DNA from 4 places in the Bacillus shivajii genome. Region 2 is predicted to be linked to each of the others. Evidence: a T-box and tRNA genes for the amino acid it is inferred to sense, from the RefSeq annotation. Region 2 holds a T-box; the other regions hold tRNA genes.

Region 1 (5,336 bases), 1.0 Mb from region 2:
GAGGCCACAGCGTACAACATGTACGTGAGGATCTCGAAGATCGCAGCTGACGCAGAAATCCGATGGTTATCTGCCGCAAAGTGGTTAAGCTAGAAAGGGCGCACGGCGAATGCCTTGGCACTAGGAGCCGAAGAAGGACGGGACGAACACCGATATGCTCCGGGGAGCTGTAAGTAAGCTTTGATCCGGAGATTTCCGAATGGGGGAACCCACCACCTGTAATGAGGTGGTATCCATACCTGAATACATAGGGTATGAGAAGGCAGACCTGGGGAACTGAAACATCTTAGTACCCAGAGGAAGAGAAAGCAAATGCGATTTCCTGAGTAGCGGCGAGCGAAACGGAACTAGCCCAAACCAAGAGGCTTGCCTCTTGGGGTTGTAGGACACTCCATACGGAGTTACAAAGAAACGGAGTAGATGAAGCGACCTGGAAAGGTCCGCGGGACAAGGTAAAAGCCCTGTAGTCGAAACTTCGTTTCCTCCGGAGTGGATCCTGAGTACGGCGGGACACGTGAAACCCCGTCGGAATCTGGGAGGACCATCTCCCAAGGCTAAATACTCCCTAGTGACCGATAGTGAACCAGTACCGTGAGGGAAAGGTGAAAAGCACCCCGGGAGGGGAGTGAAAGAGATCTTGAAACCGTGTGCCTACAAGTAGTCGGAGCCCGTTAATGGGTGACGGCGTGCCTTTTGTAGAATGAACCGGCGAGTTACGATTACGTGCAAGGTTAAGTTGAAGAGACGGAGCCGCAGCGAAAGCGAGTCTGAATAGGGCGAATGAGTACGTGGTTGTAGACCCGAAACCGTGTGATCTACCCATGTCCAGGGTGAAGTCCAGGTAACACTGGATGGAGGCCCGAACCCACTCACGTTGAAAAGTGAGGGGATGAGGTGTGGGTAGGGGTGAAATGCCAATCGAACTCGGAAATAGCTGGTTCTCCCCGAAATAGCTTTAGGGCTAGCCTCGAGGGAAGAGTATTGGAGGTAGAGCACTGATTGGACTAGGGGTCCCCACAGGATTACCGAATTCAGTCAAACTCCGAATGCCAAATACTTATCCTCGGGAGTCAGACTGCGAGTGCTAAGATCCGTAGTCAAGAGGGAAACAGCCCAGACCATCAGCTAAGGTCCCCAAGTATACGTTAAGTGGAAAAGGATGTGGAGTTGCTTAGACAACCAGGATGTTGGCTTAGAAGCAGCCACCATTGAAAGAGTGCGTAATAGCTCACTGGTCGAGTGACTCTGCGCCGAAAATGTACCGGGGCTAAACGTATCACCGAAGCTATGGATTGTCCTTACGGACAGTGGTAGGGGAGCGTTCCAAGGGCGTTGAAGCTCAACCGAGAGGATGGGTGGAGCGCTTGGAAGTGAGAATGCCGGTATGAGTAGCGAAAAGAGGGGTGAGAATCCCCTCCGTCGAAAGCCTAAGGTTTCCTGAGGAAGGCTCGTCCGCTCAGGGTTAGTCGGGACCTAAGCCGAGGCCGAAAGGCGTAGGCGATGGAAAACAGGTTGAAATTCCTGTACCACCACGTCACCATTTGAGCAATGGGGGGACGCAGGAAGGTAGGGTAAGCACGGCATTGGATGTCCGTGTCCAAGCAGTTAGGCTGGTAAGTAGGTAAATCCGCTTACCGTAAGGCTGAGCTGTGATGGCGAGCGAAATTTTAGTAGCGAAGTTCCTGATCCTACACTGCCTAGAAAAGCCTCTAGCGAGGTGACTGGTGCCCGTACCGCAAACCGACACAGGTAGGCGGGAAGAGAATTCTAAGACGCGCGGGAGAACTCTCGTTAAGGAACTCGGCAAAATGACCCCGTAACTTCGGGAGAAGGGGTGCTCTATTAGGGTTTACGCCCGAGAGAGCCGCAGTGAATAGGCCCAAACGACTGTTTATCAAAAACACAGGTCTCTGCCAAGCCGCAAGGCGAAGTATAGGGGCTGACACCTGCCCGGTGCTGGAAGGTTAAGAGGAGGGGTTATCCCATTAGGGAGAAGCTCTGAATTGAAGCCCCAGTAAACGGCGGCCGTAACTATAACGGTCCTAAGGTAGCGAAATTCCTTGTCGGGTAAGTTCCGACCCGCACGAAAGGTGCAACGATTTGGGCACTGTCTCAACGAGAGACCCGGTGAAATTATATTACCTGTGAAGATGCAGGTTACCCGCGACAGGACGGAAAGACCCCATGGAGCTTTACTGTAGCTTGATATTGGATTTTGGTACAGCTTGTACAGGATAGGTAGGAGCCTTGGAAGCCGGAGCGCTAGCTTCGGTGGAGGCGTCGGTGGGATACTACCCTGGCTGTACTGGAATTCTAACCTCGGACCGTGATCCGGTTCAGGGACAGTGTCAGGTGGGCAGTTTGACTGGGGCGGTCGCCTCCTAAAAAGTAACGGAGGCGCCCAAAGGTTCCCTCAGAATGGTTGGAAATCATTCGCAGAGTGCAAAGGCATAAGGGAGCTTGACTGCGAGACATACAGGTCGAGCAGGGACGAAAGTCGGGCTTAGTGATCCGGCGGCACCGTATGGAAGGGCCGTCGCTCAACGGATAAAAGCTACCCTGGGGATAACAGGCTAATCTCTCCCAAGAGTCCACATCGACGGGGAGGTTTGGCACCTCGATGTCGGCTCATCGCATCCTGGGGCTGAAGTAGGTCCCAAGGGTTGGGCTGTTCGCCCATTAAAGCGGTACGCGAGCTGGGTTCAGAACGTCGTGAGACAGTTCGGTCCCTATCCGTCGCGGGCGTAGGAAATTTGAGAGGAGCTGTCCTTAGTACGAGAGGACCGGGATGGACACACCGCTGGTGTACCAGTTGTTCTGCCAAGAGCATAGCTGGGTAGCTACGTGTGGACGGGATAAGTGCTGAAAGCATCTAAGCATGAAGCCCCCCTCAAGATGAGATTTCCCATCACGTCAAGTGAGTAAGATCCCTCAGAGAAGATGAGGTTGATAGGTCTCATGTGGAAGCGTGGCAACACGTGGAGCTGAGAGATACTAATCGATCGAGGGCTTAACCAAAGTATTACATTAACCTTCAGACCGAAGGTCATCAGTCAAATGTTATCTAGTTTTGAGAGTACAATACTTCTCAATTTCATAAGTCCAGTGACGATAGCGGAGAGGTCACACCCGTTCCCATGCCGAACACGGAAGTTAAGCTCTCCAGCGCCGATGGTAGTTGGGGGCTCTCCCCCTGTGAGAGTAGGACGTTGCTGGGCCAATTTTTATTCCACAGTAGCTCAGTGGTAGAGCAATCGGCTGTTAACCGATCGGTCGTAGGTTCGAGTCCTACCTGTGGAGCCATACGGAGAGGTGTCCGAGTGGCCGAAGGAGCACGATTGGAAATCGTGTAGGCGGTTTAAACCCGTCTCGAGGGTTCAAATCCCTCTCTCTCCGCCAGAAATATAAGGCCCATTGGTCAAGTGGTTAAGACACCGCCCTTTCACGGCGGTAACAGGGGTTCGAATCCCCTATGGGTCACCAATTTGGAGGATTAGCTCAGTTGGGAGAGCACTTGCCTTACAAGCAAGGGGTCGGTGGTTCGAGCCCGCCATCCTCCACCATTTTATACAAGCGCACACGACTCAAAATCGTGTTCACCTGTAAGCTTTCATATCGTCGCGGGGTGGAGCAACGAGCGCAACATCGTCGAATGATCTACGAGTTGTCTCGACGCATAAACTACAAAGCGGTGCTAGAAGAGGAAGAGACAGTCTAATATGCTACGGAGCATAACATTATCCGTAAGCTTTCATAACGACGCGGGGTGGAGCAGTCTGGTAGCTCGTCGGGCTCATAACCCGAAGGTCGGTGGTTCAAATCCGCCCCCCGCAACCAAATTTTAAATACATATTTGTGTGGTCCCGTGGTGTAGCGGTTAACATGCCTGCCTGTCACGCAGGAGATCGCGGGTTCGATTCCCGTCGGGACCGCCATTTGGCTCGGTAGCTCAGTCGGTAGAGCAACGGACTGAAAATCCGTGTGTCGGCGGTTCGATTCCGTCCCGAGCCACCATTTTTTTGCTGGCCTAGCTCAATTGGTAGAGCAACTGACTTGTAATCAGTAGGTTGGGGGTTCAAGTCCTCTGGCCAGCACCATTTTTTATTTTCTCTTGACGAATTATAAAAGATTCGGTAATATATTTATTGTCTCATTTGGAGGGGTAGCGAAGTGGCTAAACGCGGCGGACTGTAAATCCGCTCCCTCAGGGTTCGGGAGTTCGAATCTCTCCCCCTCCACCATTTGAATACTGAACGAAACTTACAAAACCATAATTTTAAATTTATCAGTATTTTTCTGAACATAATACAAGGGTTTAGATTATACTGTTTAATGTATATGATTATTATGGCGGTTGTGGCGAAGTGGTTAACGCACCGGATTGTGGTTCCGGCATTCGTGGGTTCGATTCCCATCAGCCGCCCCATTCGAGATAAATTAAAGGGCTATAGCCAAGCGGTAAGGCATCGGATTTTGATTCCGTGATTCGCAGGTTCGAATCCTGCTAGCCCTGCCATTTTCATGCGGAAGTAGTTCAGTGGTAGAACACCACCTTGCCAAGGTGGGGGTCGCGGGTTCGAATCCCGTCTTCCGCTCCAGAATAACATATGGCGGCATAGCCAAGTGGTAAGGCATGGGTCTGCAAAACCCTGATCCCCGGTTCGAATCCGGGTGCCGCCTCCATAATAAAAAGTCCTTTATACCTCATGCCGGGGTGGTGGAATTGGCAGACACACAGGACTTAAAATCCTGCGGTAGGTGACTACCGTGCCGGTTCAAGTCCGGCCCTCGGCACCAATTATAATTTATCAATATATACTGCCAGTGTGATTTGCCGGTGTGGCGGAATTGGCAGACGCGCACGACTCAAAATCGTGTTCCTTCTGGAGTGTCGGTTCGACCCCGACCACCGGTACCATACATAAATGATAATCCAGCGACTCTTAACGATTTAAAAAACGTTGAGAGTCGTTTTTTTTGATTTTTCTGCTAAGTACGTGTAGACAATCAGATCGTACTGGAAAGTGAACATATAATTAGGAAGAATACTGAGAAGGGAAAAGCCTGTAAACTACGGTGAAACCGCCTCCCTTATTATATATAGGGAAAGTTCAGAAGAAGTGATATTGATGTTGGAATAAAGTCAAAATATCGAATCCATTTAGTTTAGTCCAAAAAATGAATGAAGGCTCTGTATGAAAAGACATCAAAGTTCAATTCACATTTCCTTTAGTTTCAATTACTTTTTCGTTCATGCTTTAACTAGTCATGTTATCGTCAAATACGGAACGTAGTTATATATTGCAAAATAGAAATACGTAATAAAAGTCCATCTA
Region 2 (5,336 bases):
GACTGTTGAATATCTCGGAGAACGTACAGAGGGGTACCTTCAAGGTGACGGTTCAAATTATACAACAGTAAACATTGTAACCAATGAACCAGTTGAAAGAGCAGGTTGGTTTACGCTTATGATGAGAGGTATTGGAGAGTTTTTTTCTAATATTTGGTCATCTGTTGCAGATACTGTAAGAGGATGGTTTTAAATTGGATGAAAAAGAGAAGGTTTCTACCTTCTCTTTTGATTAATCTACATAATTTTTAATTTTACCTAAGTTTTATACAAGAAAAGTGTTGTTTTTTCGGAAATGGTGTTAATAATGTCTGATTTTTCGTTATAATGGTATAGGAAACGTTGGATAAAAATGATTCGAATATCCAAAATACAATTAACTAAAAGTTTAAGGGGGATATTACTATGGAAAGACAAACAGGTACAGATCGTGTAAAGCGTGGTATGGCAGAAATGCAAAAAGGCGGCGTCATTATGGACGTTGTCAATGCTGAACAAGCGAAAATTGCTGAGGAAGCTGGTGCTGTTGCAGTAATGGCATTAGAGCGTGTCCCATCTGATATTCGTGCTGCAGGTGGAGTAGCTCGTATGGCAGACCCATCTATCGTAGAAGAAGTACAAAATGCAGTGACAATTCCAGTTATGGCAAAAGCTCGTATAGGTCATATTACTGAAGCTCGTGTACTTGAAGCATTAGGCGTTGATTATATTGATGAAAGTGAAGTACTAACGCCAGCTGATGAAGTTTATCACTTAAATAAGCGTGACTTTACAGTTCCATTTGTTTGTGGTGGACGTGACTTAGGTGAAGCAGCACGCCGTATTGGTGAGGGAGCATCAATGATCCGTACGAAGGGTGAACCTGGTACAGGAAACATTGTTGAAGCTGTGCGCCATATGCGCATGATGCAGTCTCAAATTAAAAAAGTGATCGGTATGTCTGAAGATGAGTTAATGACAGAAGCGAAAAACCTTGGTGCACCTTATGATGTTCTGTTAGAAATTAAGCGTACAGGTAAATTCCCTGTTGTTAACTTTGCAGCAGGTGGTATTGCAACTCCAGCTGATGCTGCATTAATGATGCAGTTAGGTGCAGACGGTGTATTCGTTGGTTCAGGTATTTTCAAATCTGACAACCCACAACGTTTTGCACGTTCAATTGTTGAAGCAACAACGCATTATGAGGACTACAAGTTAATTGCTGAACTATCTAAGGATTTAGGTACAGCAATGAAAGGGATTGAAATCTCTACATTAGAAGAAAAAGACCGTATGCAAGACCGCGGTTGGTAAGGTGTTCATTTACCTTCAATTGAGAGGAGAATAACATCATGATAAACATAGGTGTTTTAGCGTTACAAGGAGCGGTTAGAGAGCATGTAAAAGCACTAGAAGCTCCAGACGTACATGTTAAAGTCGTTAAACGCGCTTCTGACTTAAATGAAATTGATGGATTAGTTTTTCCTGGTGGCGAAAGCACAACCATGAGAAAACTCATTGATAAATATGATTTCTTTGAACCGTTAAAAGAGTTCGCCAATAGAGGAAAACCAATGTTTGGTACTTGTGCAGGAGCAATACTAATGGCAAAGGAACTTGTTGGCCATGCTGAGCCACATTTAGCAGTTATGGATATAAAAGTGGAGCGAAATGCATTCGGACGCCAGCGAGAAAGCTTTGAAATTGATTTAGATGTAAAAGGCGTTGGCGATAACTTCCCAGCTGTATTTATTCGTGCACCAATTATCCAACATGCAGGTGAAAATGTTGAGGTCGTCGCAGAATGTGATGGGGAAACTGTTGCAGCAAAACAAGGTCCTTATCTTGCTTGTTCTTTTCACCCAGAATTAACAGATGATGCACGTATGCATCAGTTTTTTGTGAAAATGGTGCGTGAAAGTCAGGTACCTGCTTGATTAAACACATAAAAATCGGTTAGAATATTGATTAACATCATTATATGAACTGTGAAGAAGGGAATTAGTAACAATATTTATTCACCTCAGAGAGCCGATGGTTGCTGTGAATCGGTGTGAATGTATTGTGAATCCATCCTGGAGCAAAGCAGTTGAAATGAAAGTAGACTGCTTCGGTTGATTGACCGTTATTCAATAAAGCTGGAAGTACATATGTACTTCAATTAGGGTGGCAACGCGGGTAGCTCTCGTCCCTTTATATAGGGACGGGAGTTTTTTGTGTTTTTATAACATGATAGAACTAACTTACGTTTTCCCGATAAAGCATTTGTTGAAAGCTTATACCCTTTTTCACAATAAATTAGGAGGTAAGAAAATGTTAGATGTTAAACGACTTCGTAAAGACTTTGATAACATTAAGGAGCAATTAGCACACAGAAATGAGGATATTTCTGATTTAGACCGTTTCGGTGACCTAGATCAAAAGAGACGAGATTTGATTCAAAAAGTAGAGGATCTTAAAAGTCGCCGAAATACAGTATCTCAGGAAATTTCCCAGCTCAAGAGGGAGAAAAAAGATGCTGATGACTTAATTAAAGAAATGAAAGATGTTTCTACTCGTGTAAAAGAATTAGATGAAGAATTACGTGTTGTTGATGATGAGCTGACGAATATTCTGTTAACGATCCCGAATATTCCTCATGAAACTGTCCCTGTAGGTGCAGATGAAGAAGACAATGTTGAGGCAAGAAAATGGGGAGAAGTCCCTTCATTATCATTTGAGGCAAAGCCGCATTGGGATTTAGCGTCGGATCTAGGAATAGTAGATTTTGAACGAGCATCTAAAGTAACAGGTAGTCGCTTTGTTTTTTATAAAGGGTTAGGTGCAAGACTTGAACGAGCTTTAATTAACTTTATGATGGACCTTCATCAAGATAAACATGGTTATGAAGAGGTATTACCACCGTATATGGTAAACCGAGATAGCATGACAGGGACAGGTCAACTTCCAAAATTTGAAGAAGATTCATTTAAAATTCGAGAGGAAGACTACTTCTTAATCCCAACAGCTGAAGTACCAGTGACAAATTTACATCGAGATGAAATTATGGGTGGAGAAGATTTACCAAAAACCTATACGGCATATAGTGCTTGTTTCCGTTCAGAAGCAGGGTCTGCTGGACGTGATACAAGAGGGTTAATTAGGCAGCACCAGTTTAATAAGGTGGAGCTTGTAAGGTTTGTTAAACCTGAGGAATCATATGACCAACTTGAGTTACTAACGTCCCATGCCGAAAAAGTATTGCAACTACTTGAGTTACCATACCGAGTGATGGATATGTGTACAGGTGACTTAGGATTTACTGCAGCAAAGAAATATGACATTGAAGTTTGGATCCCAAGTTATGGAACTTATCGTGAAATTTCATCTTGCAGTAACTTTGAGGACTTCCAAGCACGTAGAGCAAATATTCGATTTAAACGTGATGCAAAAGGCAAAGCAGAGTATGTTCATACTTTAAACGGTTCTGGGTTAGCAGTAGGAAGAACAGTTGCTGCCATTTTAGAAAACTATCAACAAGAAGACGGTACTATTCGTGTCCCTGAAGTATTAAAGCCATATATGGGTGGCAAAGATATCATTTCAAAATAATATTTAGAACAACCTCTTTTTTTTAGAGAGGTTGTTTTTTTATTTATGTCTGAAATATTTCTGTAATAAATGAAACACATAAGAAATACGTATGTGATATAAAAAATAAAATTTAAGAATAATCAGACAAATATTTATTCATTATTACTTATTTTTATTTGGAAATTAATTATAAGCCCCATGGTAATTATAAATATACAATAATATAAATATTATTTTTATTCGAAAAACTTAGAATGCCGAAATATCTAAAAAGAAATAATTTTCAAAAAACTATGTACAGCCAAATATAACTGTGTTAAATTAATTCTATCAAAATGGATAAAAGGAGAATCTCTATTTTTTGGGTAGTATAGTGTTTTTAAAAATATATACTTATTGATGCATAAAATATCATATAATGTCGATTTAAGGCACCGCTATTACATATATGACATGGGGTGAGATGTATGGGGAATGAAGCACAGGATTTACTTGAAGTAAAAGACTTAAAAACATACTTTTTTATGGAGGATAAAACAGCAAAAGCAGTAGATGGAGTAAATTTCTCTATAAAAAAAGGGGAGACCTTGGCGTTAGTAGGTGAGTCAGGTAGTGGTAAAAGTATTACATCCCTTTCAATAATGAGGTTAATTCATTCACCTCCAGGAGAGATTGTAGATGGTTCAATTAAACTTGAAGGGAAAGAACTTTTAAAGCTATCAGATCGAGAAATGCGAAAAGTAAGAGGTAATGACATTGGAATGATATTCCAAGAACCTATGACTTCATTAAATCCTGTATATACAATTGGAAATCAAATAGCTGAAACGTTAATGAAGCATAAAAAAATGAAAAAGAAAGAAGCGTACCTTAAAGCGATTGATTTATTAAAGCTCGTAGGTTTCCCAAGAGCCGAAGAAATTGTTCATGAATACCCACACCAGCTTTCGGGAGGAATGAGACAGAGGGCAATGGTTGCGATTGCGATGAGTTGTGACCCAAAACTCTTAATTGCAGATGAACCGACAACTGCGTTAGATGTAACGATTCAATCCCAAATATTAGATTTAATGATTGAAATGAAAGAGAAGTTTGAGTCTTCCATTCTACTAATTACCCATGACCTAGGTATTGTAGCAGAAGTTGCTGACAGAGTATTGGTTATGTATGGAGGACAAATTGTTGAAGAGGCTCCTGTAAAAGAGCTTTTTACAGACCCTAAGCATCCATATACAGTCGGTTTATTAGGGAGTATTCCAAATTTAGATTTAGATGTAGAACGACTAGAATCTATACCTGGTACAGTTCCACCGGCACACCGGTTCCCACAAGGCTGTAGGTTTGCACCCAGGTGTAAACATGTCATGGACAAATGTCGTGAAACAAATCCAGGCCTTATAGAGACAAAAGCAAAACAAAAAGTCAGATGCTATCTCTATGAGGATTAAGGGGGAGAACATAATGGAGCAACCAAAAGATAAAGTCATTGAAGTAAGAAACTTAAAAAAATACTTCCCTGTAAAAGGTGGGGTTTTGCAAAGAACTGTTGGCCATGTAAAAGCAGTAGACGATGTTTCTTTTGACGTATTTAAAGGAGAGACATTAGGAATTGTAGGGGAGTCAGGTTCAGGAAAGTCGACACTAGGAAGAACGATATTAAGACTTTTAAATCCAACAGAAGGTCAAATTTTATTTGATGGTGATGACATCTCAAATATCGGTAATCGAAGATTAAGACCTTACCGAAAAGATATGCAAATGGTTTTTCAAGACCCGTTTGCGTC
Region 3 (5,336 bases), 930 kb from region 2:
AGTAGATGAAGCGACCTGGAAAGGTCCGCGGGACAAGGTAAAAGCCCTGTAGTCGAAACTTCGTTTCCTCCGGAGTGGATCCTGAGTACGGCGGGACACGTGAAACCCCGTCGGAATCTGGGAGGACCATCTCCCAAGGCTAAATACTCCCTAGTGACCGATAGTGAACCAGTACCGTGAGGGAAAGGTGAAAAGCACCCCGGGAGGGGAGTGAAAGAGATCTTGAAACCGTGTGCCTACAAGTAGTCGGAGCCCGTTAATGGGTGACGGCGTGCCTTTTGTAGAATGAACCGGCGAGTTACGATTACGTGCAAGGTTAAGTTGAAGAGACGGAGCCGCAGCGAAAGCGAGTCTGAATAGGGCGAATGAGTACGTGGTTGTAGACCCGAAACCGTGTGATCTACCCATGTCCAGGGTGAAGTCCAGGTAACACTGGATGGAGGCCCGAACCCACTCACGTTGAAAAGTGAGGGGATGAGGTGTGGGTAGGGGTGAAATGCCAATCGAACTCGGAAATAGCTGGTTCTCCCCGAAATAGCTTTAGGGCTAGCCTCGAGGGAAGAGTATTGGAGGTAGAGCACTGATTGGACTAGGGGTCCCCACAGGATTACCGAATTCAGTCAAACTCCGAATGCCAAATACTTATCCTCGGGAGTCAGACTGCGAGTGCTAAGATCCGTAGTCAAGAGGGAAACAGCCCAGACCATCAGCTAAGGTCCCCAAGTATACGTTAAGTGGAAAAGGATGTGGAGTTGCTTAGACAACCAGGATGTTGGCTTAGAAGCAGCCACCATTGAAAGAGTGCGTAATAGCTCACTGGTCGAGTGACTCTGCGCCGAAAATGTACCGGGGCTAAACGTATCACCGAAGCTATGGATTGTCCTTACGGACAGTGGTAGGGGAGCGTTCCAAGGGCGTTGAAGCTCAACCGAGAGGATGGGTGGAGCGCTTGGAAGTGAGAATGCCGGTATGAGTAGCGAAAAGAGGGGTGAGAATCCCCTCCGTCGAAAGCCTAAGGTTTCCTGAGGAAGGCTCGTCCGCTCAGGGTTAGTCGGGACCTAAGCCGAGGCCGAAAGGCGTAGGCGATGGAAAACAGGTTGAAATTCCTGTACCACCACGTCACCATTTGAGCAATGGGGGGACGCAGGAAGGTAGGGTAAGCACGGCATTGGATGTCCGTGTCCAAGCAGTTAGGCTGGTAAGTAGGTAAATCCGCTTACCGTAAGGCTGAGCTGTGATGGCGAGCGAAATTTTAGTAGCGAAGTTCCTGATCCTACACTGCCTAGAAAAGCCTCTAGCGAGGTGACTGGTGCCCGTACCGCAAACCGACACAGGTAGGCGGGAAGAGAATTCTAAGACGCGCGGGAGAACTCTCGTTAAGGAACTCGGCAAAATGACCCCGTAACTTCGGGAGAAGGGGTGCTCTATTAGGGTTTACGCCCGAGAGAGCCGCAGTGAATAGGCCCAAACGACTGTTTATCAAAAACACAGGTCTCTGCCAAGCCGCAAGGCGAAGTATAGGGGCTGACACCTGCCCGGTGCTGGAAGGTTAAGAGGAGGGGTTATCCCATTAGGGAGAAGCTCTGAATTGAAGCCCCAGTAAACGGCGGCCGTAACTATAACGGTCCTAAGGTAGCGAAATTCCTTGTCGGGTAAGTTCCGACCCGCACGAAAGGTGCAACGATTTGGGCACTGTCTCAACGAGAGACCCGGTGAAATTATATTACCTGTGAAGATGCAGGTTACCCGCGACAGGACGGAAAGACCCCATGGAGCTTTACTGTAGCTTGATATTGGATTTTGGTACAGCTTGTACAGGATAGGTAGGAGCCTTGGAAGCCGGAGCGCTAGCTTCGGTGGAGGCGTCGGTGGGATACTACCCTGGCTGTACTGGAATTCTAACCTCGGACCGTGATCCGGTTCAGGGACAGTGTCAGGTGGGCAGTTTGACTGGGGCGGTCGCCTCCTAAAAAGTAACGGAGGCGCCCAAAGGTTCCCTCAGAATGGTTGGAAATCATTCGCAGAGTGCAAAGGCATAAGGGAGCTTGACTGCGAGACATACAGGTCGAGCAGGGACGAAAGTCGGGCTTAGTGATCCGGCGGCACCGTATGGAAGGGCCGTCGCTCAACGGATAAAAGCTACCCTGGGGATAACAGGCTAATCTCTCCCAAGAGTCCACATCGACGGGGAGGTTTGGCACCTCGATGTCGGCTCATCGCATCCTGGGGCTGAAGTAGGTCCCAAGGGTTGGGCTGTTCGCCCATTAAAGCGGTACGCGAGCTGGGTTCAGAACGTCGTGAGACAGTTCGGTCCCTATCCGTCGCGGGCGTAGGAAATTTGAGAGGAGCTGTCCTTAGTACGAGAGGACCGGGATGGACACACCGCTGGTGTACCAGTTGTTCTGCCAAGAGCATAGCTGGGTAGCTACGTGTGGACGGGATAAGTGCTGAAAGCATCTAAGCATGAAGCCCCCCTCAAGATGAGATTTCCCATCACGTCAAGTGAGTAAGATCCCTCAGAGATGATGAGGTTGATAGGTCTCATGTGGAAGCGTGGCAACACGTGGAGCTGAGAGATACTAATCGATCGAGGGCTTAACCAAAGTATTACATTAACCTTCAGACCGAAGGTCATCAGTCAAATGTTATCTAGTTTTGAGAGTACAATACTTCTCAATTTCATAAGTCCAGTGACGATAGCGGAGAGGTCACACCCGTTCCCATGCCGAACACGGAAGTTAAGCTCTCCAGCGCCGATGGTAGTTGGGGGCTCTCCCCCTGTGAGAGTAGGACGTTGCTGGGCTTTTTATATGGGGCCTTAGCTCAGCTGGGAGAGCGCCTGCTTTGCACGCAGGAGGTCAGCGGTTCGATCCCGCTAGGCTCCACCAATTGATTTTTATCATTATTTTTGTTTTTATATTGTGGCGGTGTAGCTCAGCTGGCTAGAGCGTACGGTTCATACCCGTGAGGTCGTGGGTTCGACTCCCTCCGCCGCTACCAATATTATACGGAGGAGTACCCAAGTCCGGCTGAAGGGATCGGTCTTGAAAACCGACAGGGGCTTCACGGCCCGCGGGGGTTCGAATCCCTCCTCCTCCGCCATATTTACCTGGTCCCGTGGTGTAGCGGTTAACATGCCTGCCTGTCACGCAGGAGATCGCGGGTTCGATTCCCGTCGGGACCGCCATTTAAATTAGTAGCTGACGAAGAGATTCGCAGTATAAAAAATTGTTTTCTTGACGAGAAACAAGAAGGTCAAGGAAGCAAGTGAGATGACGTTTGAGCGTACTTCTGTACGTGATAAATGGAGTCGAACGTAGCTGACGAAGAGATTCGCAGTTTATCGTCAAGAAAAACGTGGAGGGGTAGCGAAGTGGCTAAACGCGGCGGACTGTAAATCCGCTCCCTCAGGGTTCGGGAGTTCGAATCTCTCCCCCTCCACCATCTTATAGGGGTATAGTTTAATGGTAAAACGAAGGTCTCCAAAACCTTTGATGTGGGTTCGATTCCTACTACCCCTGCCAAATTTAAAATCTTGTGGCGGTTGTGGCGAAGTGGTTAACGCACCGGATTGTGATTCCGGCATTCGTGGGTTCGATTCCCATCAGCCGCCCCATATAATATTTTAAAGGGCTATAGCCAAGCGGTAAGGCATCGGATTTTGATTCCGTGATTCGCAGGTTCGAATCCTGCTAGCCCTGCCATTTATGCGGAAGTAGTTCAGTGGTAGAACACCACCTTGCCAAGGTGGGGGTCGCGAGTTCGAATCTCGTCTTCCGCTCCATAAGCGCCCGTAGCTCAATTGGATAGAGCGTTTGACTACGGATCAAAAGGTTAGGGGTTCGACTCCTCTCGGGCGCGCCATTTTTTAAAATATGCGGGTGTAGTTTAGTGGTAAAACCTCCAGCCGCAAAGCAATACATCATTGAAGTTGCAGCGTGCTGCTTCGACGGATAATTCTCCGAAGCGAAACTTGAAGAGGAAGAAGCAACGTTCAATATTCAGTGTTTACAAACTCTTGGAGTTGTCTCGACGGAAACAGCTACGATAGCTTAGCTAGTAGAGGAAGAGACATGGTAGAGCGTGGTAAGCAATTGAAGTCTTAACAAAATTATATGCGGGTGTAGTTTAGTGGTAAAACCTCAGCCTTCCAAGCTGATGTCGTGAGTTCGATTCTCATCACTCGCTCCATTTTTTTAAATGGGCCTGTAGCTCAGCTGGTTAGAGCGCACGCCTGATAAGCGTGAGGTCGGTGGTTCGAGTCCACTCAGGCCCACCATTCCACAGTAGCTCAGTGGTAGAGCAATCGGCTGTTAACCGATCGGTCGTAGGTTCGAGTCCTACCTGTGGAGCCATTTTTATGGAGAAGTACCCAAGTGGCTGAAGGGGCGCCCCTGCTAAGGGTGTAGGTCGTGTAAGCGGCGCGAGGGTTCAAATCCCTCCTTCTCCGCCATTATTATTAAATTGTAAAAAGGCCCGTTGGTCAAGTGGTTAAGACACCGCCCTTTCACGGCGGTAACAGGGGTTCGAATCCCCTACGGGTCACCATTTTCATTAATAAATAGAATAGATTAGAAGAAACATCAACGCAAATACTGCGAGCCATTAGCTCAGTTACGAGCATTTACATCACGAAACCGCTGCGAGTTGTTTCGACGCATTAGGCATCGAAGACAAGCTAGCAGAGGAAGAAACAGGTACGACAACGAAGTGTTACATCGTCCGTAAGCTTCATGAGATATCATCATCGCAAACACTGCGAGCCATTAGCTCAGTTACGAGCATTTACATCACGAAACCGCTGCGAGTTGTTTCGACGCATTAGGCATCGAAGACAAGCTAGCAGAGGAAGAAACAGGTACGACAACGAAGTGTTACATCGTCCGTAAGCTTGATGAGATAACATCATCGCAAATACTGCGAGCCATTAGCTCAGTTGGTAGAGCATCTGACTTTTAATCAGAGGGTCGAAGGTTCGAGTCCTTCATGGCTCACCATTTTTTTTAGACTTGTATTGAACAGGTCTTTTTATTTTGTCTAAAAATGTAGTAATCCTTCTAATTGATCACCATATATTTCAAGTACTTTTAACCCCTCCTATTAATAATCTTCTACATATATCGATCCAATTTTTTTAAAGTTCAATTTTTTCCTTTAACTCTTTCTTTATACATTCTTCTGTTAGTCATATTTACACACATGCCATTTTATATTTTCTGTATTTCTATGAATTGTTTAAGAGTATTCACATGTTTTAATCGTTACGTCTCGGGGAGTGATCACTTTCCTTTTCTAGGTGTGAAGAGTCAGGTCAAGGTATTAAAAGTGTTGGCCGT
Region 4 (5,336 bases), 480 kb from region 2:
CGGACAACGCTTGCCCCCTACGTATTACCGCGGCTGCTGGCACGTAGTTAGCCGGGGCTTTCTGGTTAGGTACCGTCAAGGTGCCGCCCTATTCGAACGGCACTTGTTCTTCCCTAACAACAGAGCTTTACAATCCGAAGACCGTCATCACTCACGCGGCGTTGCACCGTCAGGCTTTCGCCCATTGCGGATGATTCCCTACTGCTGCCTCCCGTAGGAGTCTGGACCGTGTCTCAGTTCCAGTGTGGCCGATCACCCTCTCAGGTCGGCTACGCATCGTCGCCTTGGTAAGCTCTTACCTCACCAACTAGCTAATGCGCCGCGGGCCCATCTTACAGTGTTAGGATAAATCCCAACTTTTACAATAGAGTCATGCGACTCTATTGGTCATCTGGTATTAGCCCCGGTTTCCCGGAGTTATCCCAGTCTGTAAGGCAGGTTGCCCACGTGTTACTCACCCGTCCGCCGCTGACCTCATAAAAGTAAACTTTTAATTGGTCCGCTCGACTTGCATGTATTAGGCACGCCGCCAGCGTTCGTCCTGAGCCAGGATCAAACTCTCCAATAAATTGTGATGAAAAAATCATCTTAAGAGTTTAATGTCTCTGACATCAAAAAAAAAAAAAAAAAAAAAAAAAAAAAAAAAATTCATTGACGGGATATTTTTATATCCCATTTCGCTTGGCTTTTTGTTTAGTTTTCAAAGGTCAATATATGGTGGGCCTGAGTGGACTCGAACCACCGACCTCACGCTTATCAGGCGTGCGCTCTAACCAGCTGAGCTACAGGCCCTCAAGCAACATTAACTACTATATCATCGATAAGATAATGATGCAAGAGTTATTTTAAAATAATTTTCATGGAGCGGGTGATGAGAATCGAACTCACGACATCAGCTTGGAAGGCTGAGGTTTTACCACTAAACTACACCCGCATATATTATAAATGACTACCTTATTATAAAACACTGAAATATCCTGGTCGGGAAGACAGGATTTGAACCTGCGACCCCTTGGTCCCAAACCAAGTGCTCTGCCAAGCTGAGCTACTTCCCGTATTATTTTTCGGATTAGCGCTGACAACTGATAAGAGATAGTTAATGGCGCGCCCGAGAGGAGTCGAACCCCTAACCTTTTGATCCGTAGTCAAACGCTCTATCCAATTGAGCTACGGGCGCCTATATTAGGCTGTTATATAAAATGGTGCGGTCGAGAGGATTTGAACCTCCACGGGGTCGCCCCCACTAGGCCCTCAACCTAGCGCGTCTGCCGTTCCGCCACGACCGCAACAAATGAAAGATTATTATAATGGTGCGGGTGGAGGGAGTCGAACCCCCACGCCCGAAGGCACTAGATCCTAAGTCTAGCGCGTCTGCCAATTCCGCCACACCCGCACACTAAAATAAAAAAAATGGCGGTCCCGACGGGAATCGAACCCGCGATCTCCTGCGTGACAGGCAGGCATGTTAACCGCTACACCACGGGACCACACTATTTGACGTCTATTATATTTAATTAATGGTGGAGGATGGCGGGCTCGAACCACCGACCCCTTGCTTGTAAGGCAAGTGCTCTCCCAACTGAGCTAATCCTCCCTATTTGTTTGAAATAAGCGGCGAATCTCTTTGTCAGATGCGCTCACTCACATCCTCACGTATGTGGTATACGCTCCAGTGCTCGTTCCCTTTCTTCCTCGACCTTCTTGCTTCTTTCAAACAAAACGATCTGCATAAGGGGCGGCGAATCTCTTTGTCAGATGCGCTCACTCACATCCTCATGTATACGAGACTTTGAAAAAACTAATGGTGACCCGTAGGGGATTCGAACCCCTGTTACCGCCGTGAAAGGGCGGTGTCTTAACCACTTGACCAACGGGCCTAATATTTAATGGCGGAGAAGGAGGGATTTGAACCCTCGCGCCGCTCACACGACCTACTCCCTTAGCAGGGGAGCCCCTTCAGCCACTTGGGTACTTCTCCATAAGAATGGCTCCACAGGTAGGACTCGAACCTACGACCGATCGGTTAACAGCCGATTGCTCTACCACTGAGCTACTGTGGAATATTGTTAGTGTTTTTTTGCGACTTTTATATCTTACACAATCAACAAGATTATGTCAACTGTTTTTTTACGGAGTCGCATTCTCTCTTAATTATATTTATCTGCTTACTTTTAGCTTGTCCCATTTATTAAGGAACAAAAATGAGTAAGGACTTCCCCCAAAAAAAGAAATGGCTCCACAGGTAGGACTCGAACCTACGACCGATCGGTTAACAGCCGATTGCTCTACCACTGAGCTACTGTGGAATAATAACGACAATTATTATTTTAAACAAAGATAATATTAATGTCAAACCCACGTTACTGTAGTTGTTCACTTCCTTAATGTTGTTGGTAGGCTCTCTTGATGAGATTTATATAATAGCATAGAGATTTAATAAAAATCAACTTTTTATCCAGAAATCGTTTTAACAATTTTTAACTTTCCTTTACACTTCCCACAAACATACTTCTTCGTATCTATTCTTCTTTTCCTTTTATAGATTAAATCACAAGAAGTACATTGGTACATATGAATGACCTTAGATTTTTTCCGAGTCCCAGGGAGTGTTTGACAATGCCTCGAGCCACCAACCGCTTTTAGCAAATTTTTAAACTCTCTATCTTTATGCATGTACCCTTTTCCTTCAATGTGTAAGTGGTAATGGCAAAGTTCATGCTTAATGATTTTTACTAACTCTTCATATCCGAAGTGTTCATAATGCTTTGGGTTGATCTCAATATGGTGATCTGCTAATGAGTAACGCCCCCCTGTTGTTCTTAACCTATTATTAAAATATGCATCATGCTGGAACGGCTTATTAAATGAATTTACCGATATCTGTTCAACTAACTGTTGTAATTGTTCATTATTCACTTCCTAGACACCCTCCTTTCCCAAGCCCACTTCAATACTTCAGTATCTATACTCCGCTATTTACAGCTTGTAAATATTACGTTCTTGTTATATCTTCATCAATTTGAAAACAAGGACAATCCTTCGAACATATATTAATTAATACTATCCGAACTATCATTTAATACGAACGAAAGGAGGTTACTTTATGCCCTCTTGGCTACGCAACCAATTACAAGAGGCCTATCAGCGTAAGGACCTGCGTAGAATCCGGATTTTAAACCAATGTTGGTTTTATTATAAAAGATCCACGCCATACTCGTCATCTAAATCACAATAAGATACTACTATAGAAATTTTTTAAGTTCTAATCTTTGATTGCCGAGCCTATAGGCGTTACTAGAACCATAGTTGAACTTATACACTTTAAAATTTTCACAGCGTCGAGTATTTTCTTACCAAAAGATTTGTAGATTCTTAACGATTTTAAAAAAGAGGGGATCCCCCCCTCTTTCCCAAGTTAGCCATTTGTCAGTTGCTTTTCCGGTTTTAACATCGTTAAGGCAATTCGTCCCTTTTTCATATCGACATCATCAACCCATACAGTAACAACGTCACCGACAGAGACAATTTCCATCGGATGTTTTACAAAGCGGTTGGCTAGCTTTGATATGTGGACAAGTCCATCTTCTTTTACACCAATATCTACAAATGCTCCAAAGTCAACAACATTTCTTATCGTCCCTTGTAACTCCATTCCCTTTGAGAGGTCATCCATTGATAACACATCAGTTTTAAGAACAGGCTTTGGAACATCCTCACGTGGATCACGCCCAGGTCTAGATAATGCATCAAGAATGTCTTGAAGCGTTGGAATACCTACACCGTATTTGTCAGCAAGTTCATTCACATTCAATTGCTCTATTCTTTCCTTAATATCAGTTGTCCCTAAATCCTCTTCCTTAATACTTAAGTCTTTCATGATTTCCTTTGTAACGGAATAACTTTCTGGGTGAATGCTTGTACGGTCTAGCGGTTGGTCACCATCAATAATCCTTAAGAAACCTATACTTTGTTCATATGTTTTATTCCCTAAACGCGGGACCTTCTTCAATTGTTTTCTATTTATAAACTTTCCTTCTTCTTCTCGGTATTTCACAATATTATTGGCTACGGATTTTGATAAGCCTGAAACATATTGTAATAATGAAGAAGAAGCAGTATTTAAGTTAACTCCTACTTGGTTTACAACTGTTTCAACGACGAAAGTAAGCTGGTCATTTAACTTCGACTGTGTGACGTCATGTTGATATTGACCAACGCCAACTGACTTCGGGTCAATTTTCACGAGCTCTGCAAGCGGATCTTGTATTCTTCTTGCAATAGAAACAGCACTCCGCTCTTCCACTTGTAAATCAGGGAACTCTTCTTTCGCTAATTTTGAAGCAGAATAAACACTCGCTCCCGCTTCATTTACAATTAAATAGTACAATTTACGATCTACTTCCTTCATTAGATCAGCAATAAATTGCTCAGTTTCACGAGATGCCGTACCATTTCCGATCGCAATCATTTCAATTTGATATTTTTCAATAAAGGATTTCACTTTTTCCTTTGCTTGGTCAACTGCATTTTTTGGTGGTGTCGGGTAAATGACATCAATATCAAGCACTTTTCCTGTTTCGTCTACAACCGCTAACTTACAACCTGTCCGATACGCTGGGTCCACCCCTAGCACAATTCTGTCTTTAAGAGGTGGTTGTAACAATAAATTACGCAAGTTTTCTGAGAAAATATGAATAGCTTGTTCTTCCGCCTTTTCAGTCATTTCTTTTCGTATCTCACGCTCTATGGATGGCTCGATTAAGCGTTTATAACTATCTTCAATTGCTTCTTTTAGCTGTACTTCAACAATGCTCCTACTATGTTTAATGATTTTTGATTTTATATATGTTATTACTCTATCTCGAGGTGCAACAATAGCAACTTTTAATACATCTTCTTTCTCACCTCGGTTTAGGGCTAGAACACGATGCGGGACGATTTTTTTTATTTCTTCACTATACTCATAGTACATTTCAAAGATATTTTTTTCGTCCTCAGCTTTTGATTTTTTCTCCGCTGAGATTTTACCTTCTTTAAATGTCATTTCTCGAATTTGCTTTCGAATATCGGCATCATCTGAAATATATTCACTAATGATGTCTTTTGCTCCTTGAATAGCATCTTCAACATCATTTACTTCTTTTTCTTCATTTATGTATTTCTCTGCTTCCTCTTCTATCGCCCCACTTTTCGGCAAAGCGAATATCCATTCTGCTAGTGGTTCAAGCCCTTTTTCTTTTGCGACTGTCGCTTTCGTTCTCCGCTTTTGTTTGTAAGGGCGATATAAGTCTTCTACTTCTTGTAACTTCGTTGCGTTTTCAATATTTCCTTTCAAC

What was found. A T-box is a leader RNA that pairs with one kind of tRNA and senses whether it is charged. The one in region 2 lies ahead of serS (serine--tRNA ligase), so its partner is inferred to be a tRNA-Ser.
Region 1: it has a tRNA-Ser gene. The T-box ahead of serS (serine--tRNA ligase) is inferred to sense a tRNA for this amino acid. The anticodon was not compared.
Region 3: it has a tRNA-Ser gene. The T-box ahead of serS (serine--tRNA ligase) is inferred to sense a tRNA for this amino acid. The anticodon was not compared.
Region 4: it has a tRNA-Ser gene. The T-box ahead of serS (serine--tRNA ligase) is inferred to sense a tRNA for this amino acid. The anticodon was not compared.

What each region holds. Positions count from the first base shown of each region.
Region 1 is NZ_CP084703.1:1,040,822-1,046,157, forward strand. It holds rRNA gene LGQ02_RS04970 (23S ribosomal RNA) at 83-3,018, shown strand; rRNA gene rrf (5S ribosomal RNA) at 3,102-3,218, shown strand; tRNA gene LGQ02_RS04980 (tRNA-Asn) at 3,229-3,303, shown strand; tRNA gene LGQ02_RS04985 (tRNA-Ser) at 3,307-3,399, shown strand; tRNA gene LGQ02_RS04990 (tRNA-Glu) at 3,409-3,483, shown strand; tRNA gene LGQ02_RS04995 (tRNA-Val) at 3,488-3,563, shown strand; tRNA gene LGQ02_RS05000 (tRNA-Met) at 3,761-3,837, shown strand; tRNA gene LGQ02_RS05005 (tRNA-Asp) at 3,860-3,935, shown strand; tRNA gene LGQ02_RS05010 (tRNA-Phe) at 3,939-4,014, shown strand; tRNA gene LGQ02_RS05015 (tRNA-Thr) at 4,022-4,097, shown strand; tRNA gene LGQ02_RS05020 (tRNA-Tyr) at 4,157-4,241, shown strand; tRNA gene LGQ02_RS05025 (tRNA-His) at 4,351-4,426, shown strand; tRNA gene LGQ02_RS05030 (tRNA-Gln) at 4,442-4,516, shown strand; tRNA gene LGQ02_RS05035 (tRNA-Gly) at 4,524-4,598, shown strand; tRNA gene LGQ02_RS05040 (tRNA-Cys) at 4,610-4,683, shown strand; tRNA gene LGQ02_RS05045 (tRNA-Leu) at 4,709-4,797, shown strand; tRNA gene LGQ02_RS05050 (tRNA-Leu) at 4,834-4,918, shown strand.
Region 2 is NZ_CP084703.1:23,597-28,932, forward strand. It holds gene LGQ02_RS00080 (D-alanyl-D-alanine carboxypeptidase family protein) at 1-193, shown strand, start outside; gene pdxS (pyridoxal 5'-phosphate synthase lyase subunit PdxS) at 406-1,293, shown strand; gene pdxT (pyridoxal 5'-phosphate synthase glutaminase subunit PdxT) at 1,332-1,916, shown strand; T-box leader at 1,962-2,175, shown strand; gene serS (serine--tRNA ligase) at 2,293-3,570, shown strand; gene LGQ02_RS00100 (ABC transporter ATP-binding protein) at 4,020-5,000, shown strand; gene LGQ02_RS00105 (ABC transporter ATP-binding protein) at 5,014-5,336, shown strand, end outside.
Region 3 is NZ_CP084703.1:3,538,417-3,543,752, reverse strand. It holds rRNA gene LGQ02_RS17135 (23S ribosomal RNA) at 1-2,603, shown strand, start outside; rRNA gene rrf (5S ribosomal RNA) at 2,687-2,803, shown strand; tRNA gene LGQ02_RS17125 (tRNA-Ala) at 2,813-2,888, shown strand; tRNA gene LGQ02_RS17120 (tRNA-Met) at 2,924-3,000, shown strand; tRNA gene LGQ02_RS17115 (tRNA-Ser) at 3,010-3,102, shown strand; tRNA gene LGQ02_RS17110 (tRNA-Asp) at 3,112-3,187, shown strand; tRNA gene LGQ02_RS17105 (tRNA-Tyr) at 3,360-3,444, shown strand; tRNA gene LGQ02_RS17100 (tRNA-Trp) at 3,451-3,524, shown strand; tRNA gene LGQ02_RS17095 (tRNA-His) at 3,541-3,616, shown strand; tRNA gene LGQ02_RS17090 (tRNA-Gln) at 3,630-3,704, shown strand; tRNA gene LGQ02_RS17085 (tRNA-Gly) at 3,710-3,784, shown strand; tRNA gene LGQ02_RS17080 (tRNA-Arg) at 3,788-3,864, shown strand; tRNA gene LGQ02_RS17075 (tRNA-Gly) at 4,118-4,191, shown strand; tRNA gene LGQ02_RS17070 (tRNA-Ile) at 4,203-4,279, shown strand; tRNA gene LGQ02_RS17065 (tRNA-Asn) at 4,281-4,355, shown strand; tRNA gene LGQ02_RS17060 (tRNA-Ser) at 4,363-4,453, shown strand; tRNA gene LGQ02_RS17055 (tRNA-Glu) at 4,474-4,548, shown strand; tRNA gene LGQ02_RS17050 (tRNA-Lys) at 4,922-4,997, shown strand.
Region 4 is NZ_CP084703.1:503,386-508,721, reverse strand. It holds rRNA gene LGQ02_RS02590 (16S ribosomal RNA) at 1-568, opposite strand, end outside; tRNA gene LGQ02_RS02585 (tRNA-Ile) at 716-792, opposite strand; tRNA gene LGQ02_RS02580 (tRNA-Gly) at 861-934, opposite strand; tRNA gene LGQ02_RS02575 (tRNA-Pro) at 979-1,055, opposite strand; tRNA gene LGQ02_RS02570 (tRNA-Arg) at 1,101-1,177, opposite strand; tRNA gene LGQ02_RS02565 (tRNA-Leu) at 1,201-1,286, opposite strand; tRNA gene LGQ02_RS02560 (tRNA-Leu) at 1,309-1,393, opposite strand; tRNA gene LGQ02_RS02555 (tRNA-Asp) at 1,412-1,487, opposite strand; tRNA gene LGQ02_RS02550 (tRNA-Val) at 1,519-1,594, opposite strand; tRNA gene LGQ02_RS02545 (tRNA-Glu) at 1,803-1,877, opposite strand; tRNA gene LGQ02_RS02540 (tRNA-Ser) at 1,888-1,978, opposite strand; tRNA gene LGQ02_RS02535 (tRNA-Asn) at 1,986-2,060, opposite strand; tRNA gene LGQ02_RS02530 (tRNA-Asn) at 2,232-2,306, opposite strand; gene LGQ02_RS02525 (SprT family protein) at 2,452-2,916, opposite strand; gene cmpA (cortex morphogenetic protein CmpA) at 3,104-3,235, shown strand; gene LGQ02_RS02515 (Tex family protein) at 3,416-5,336, opposite strand, start outside.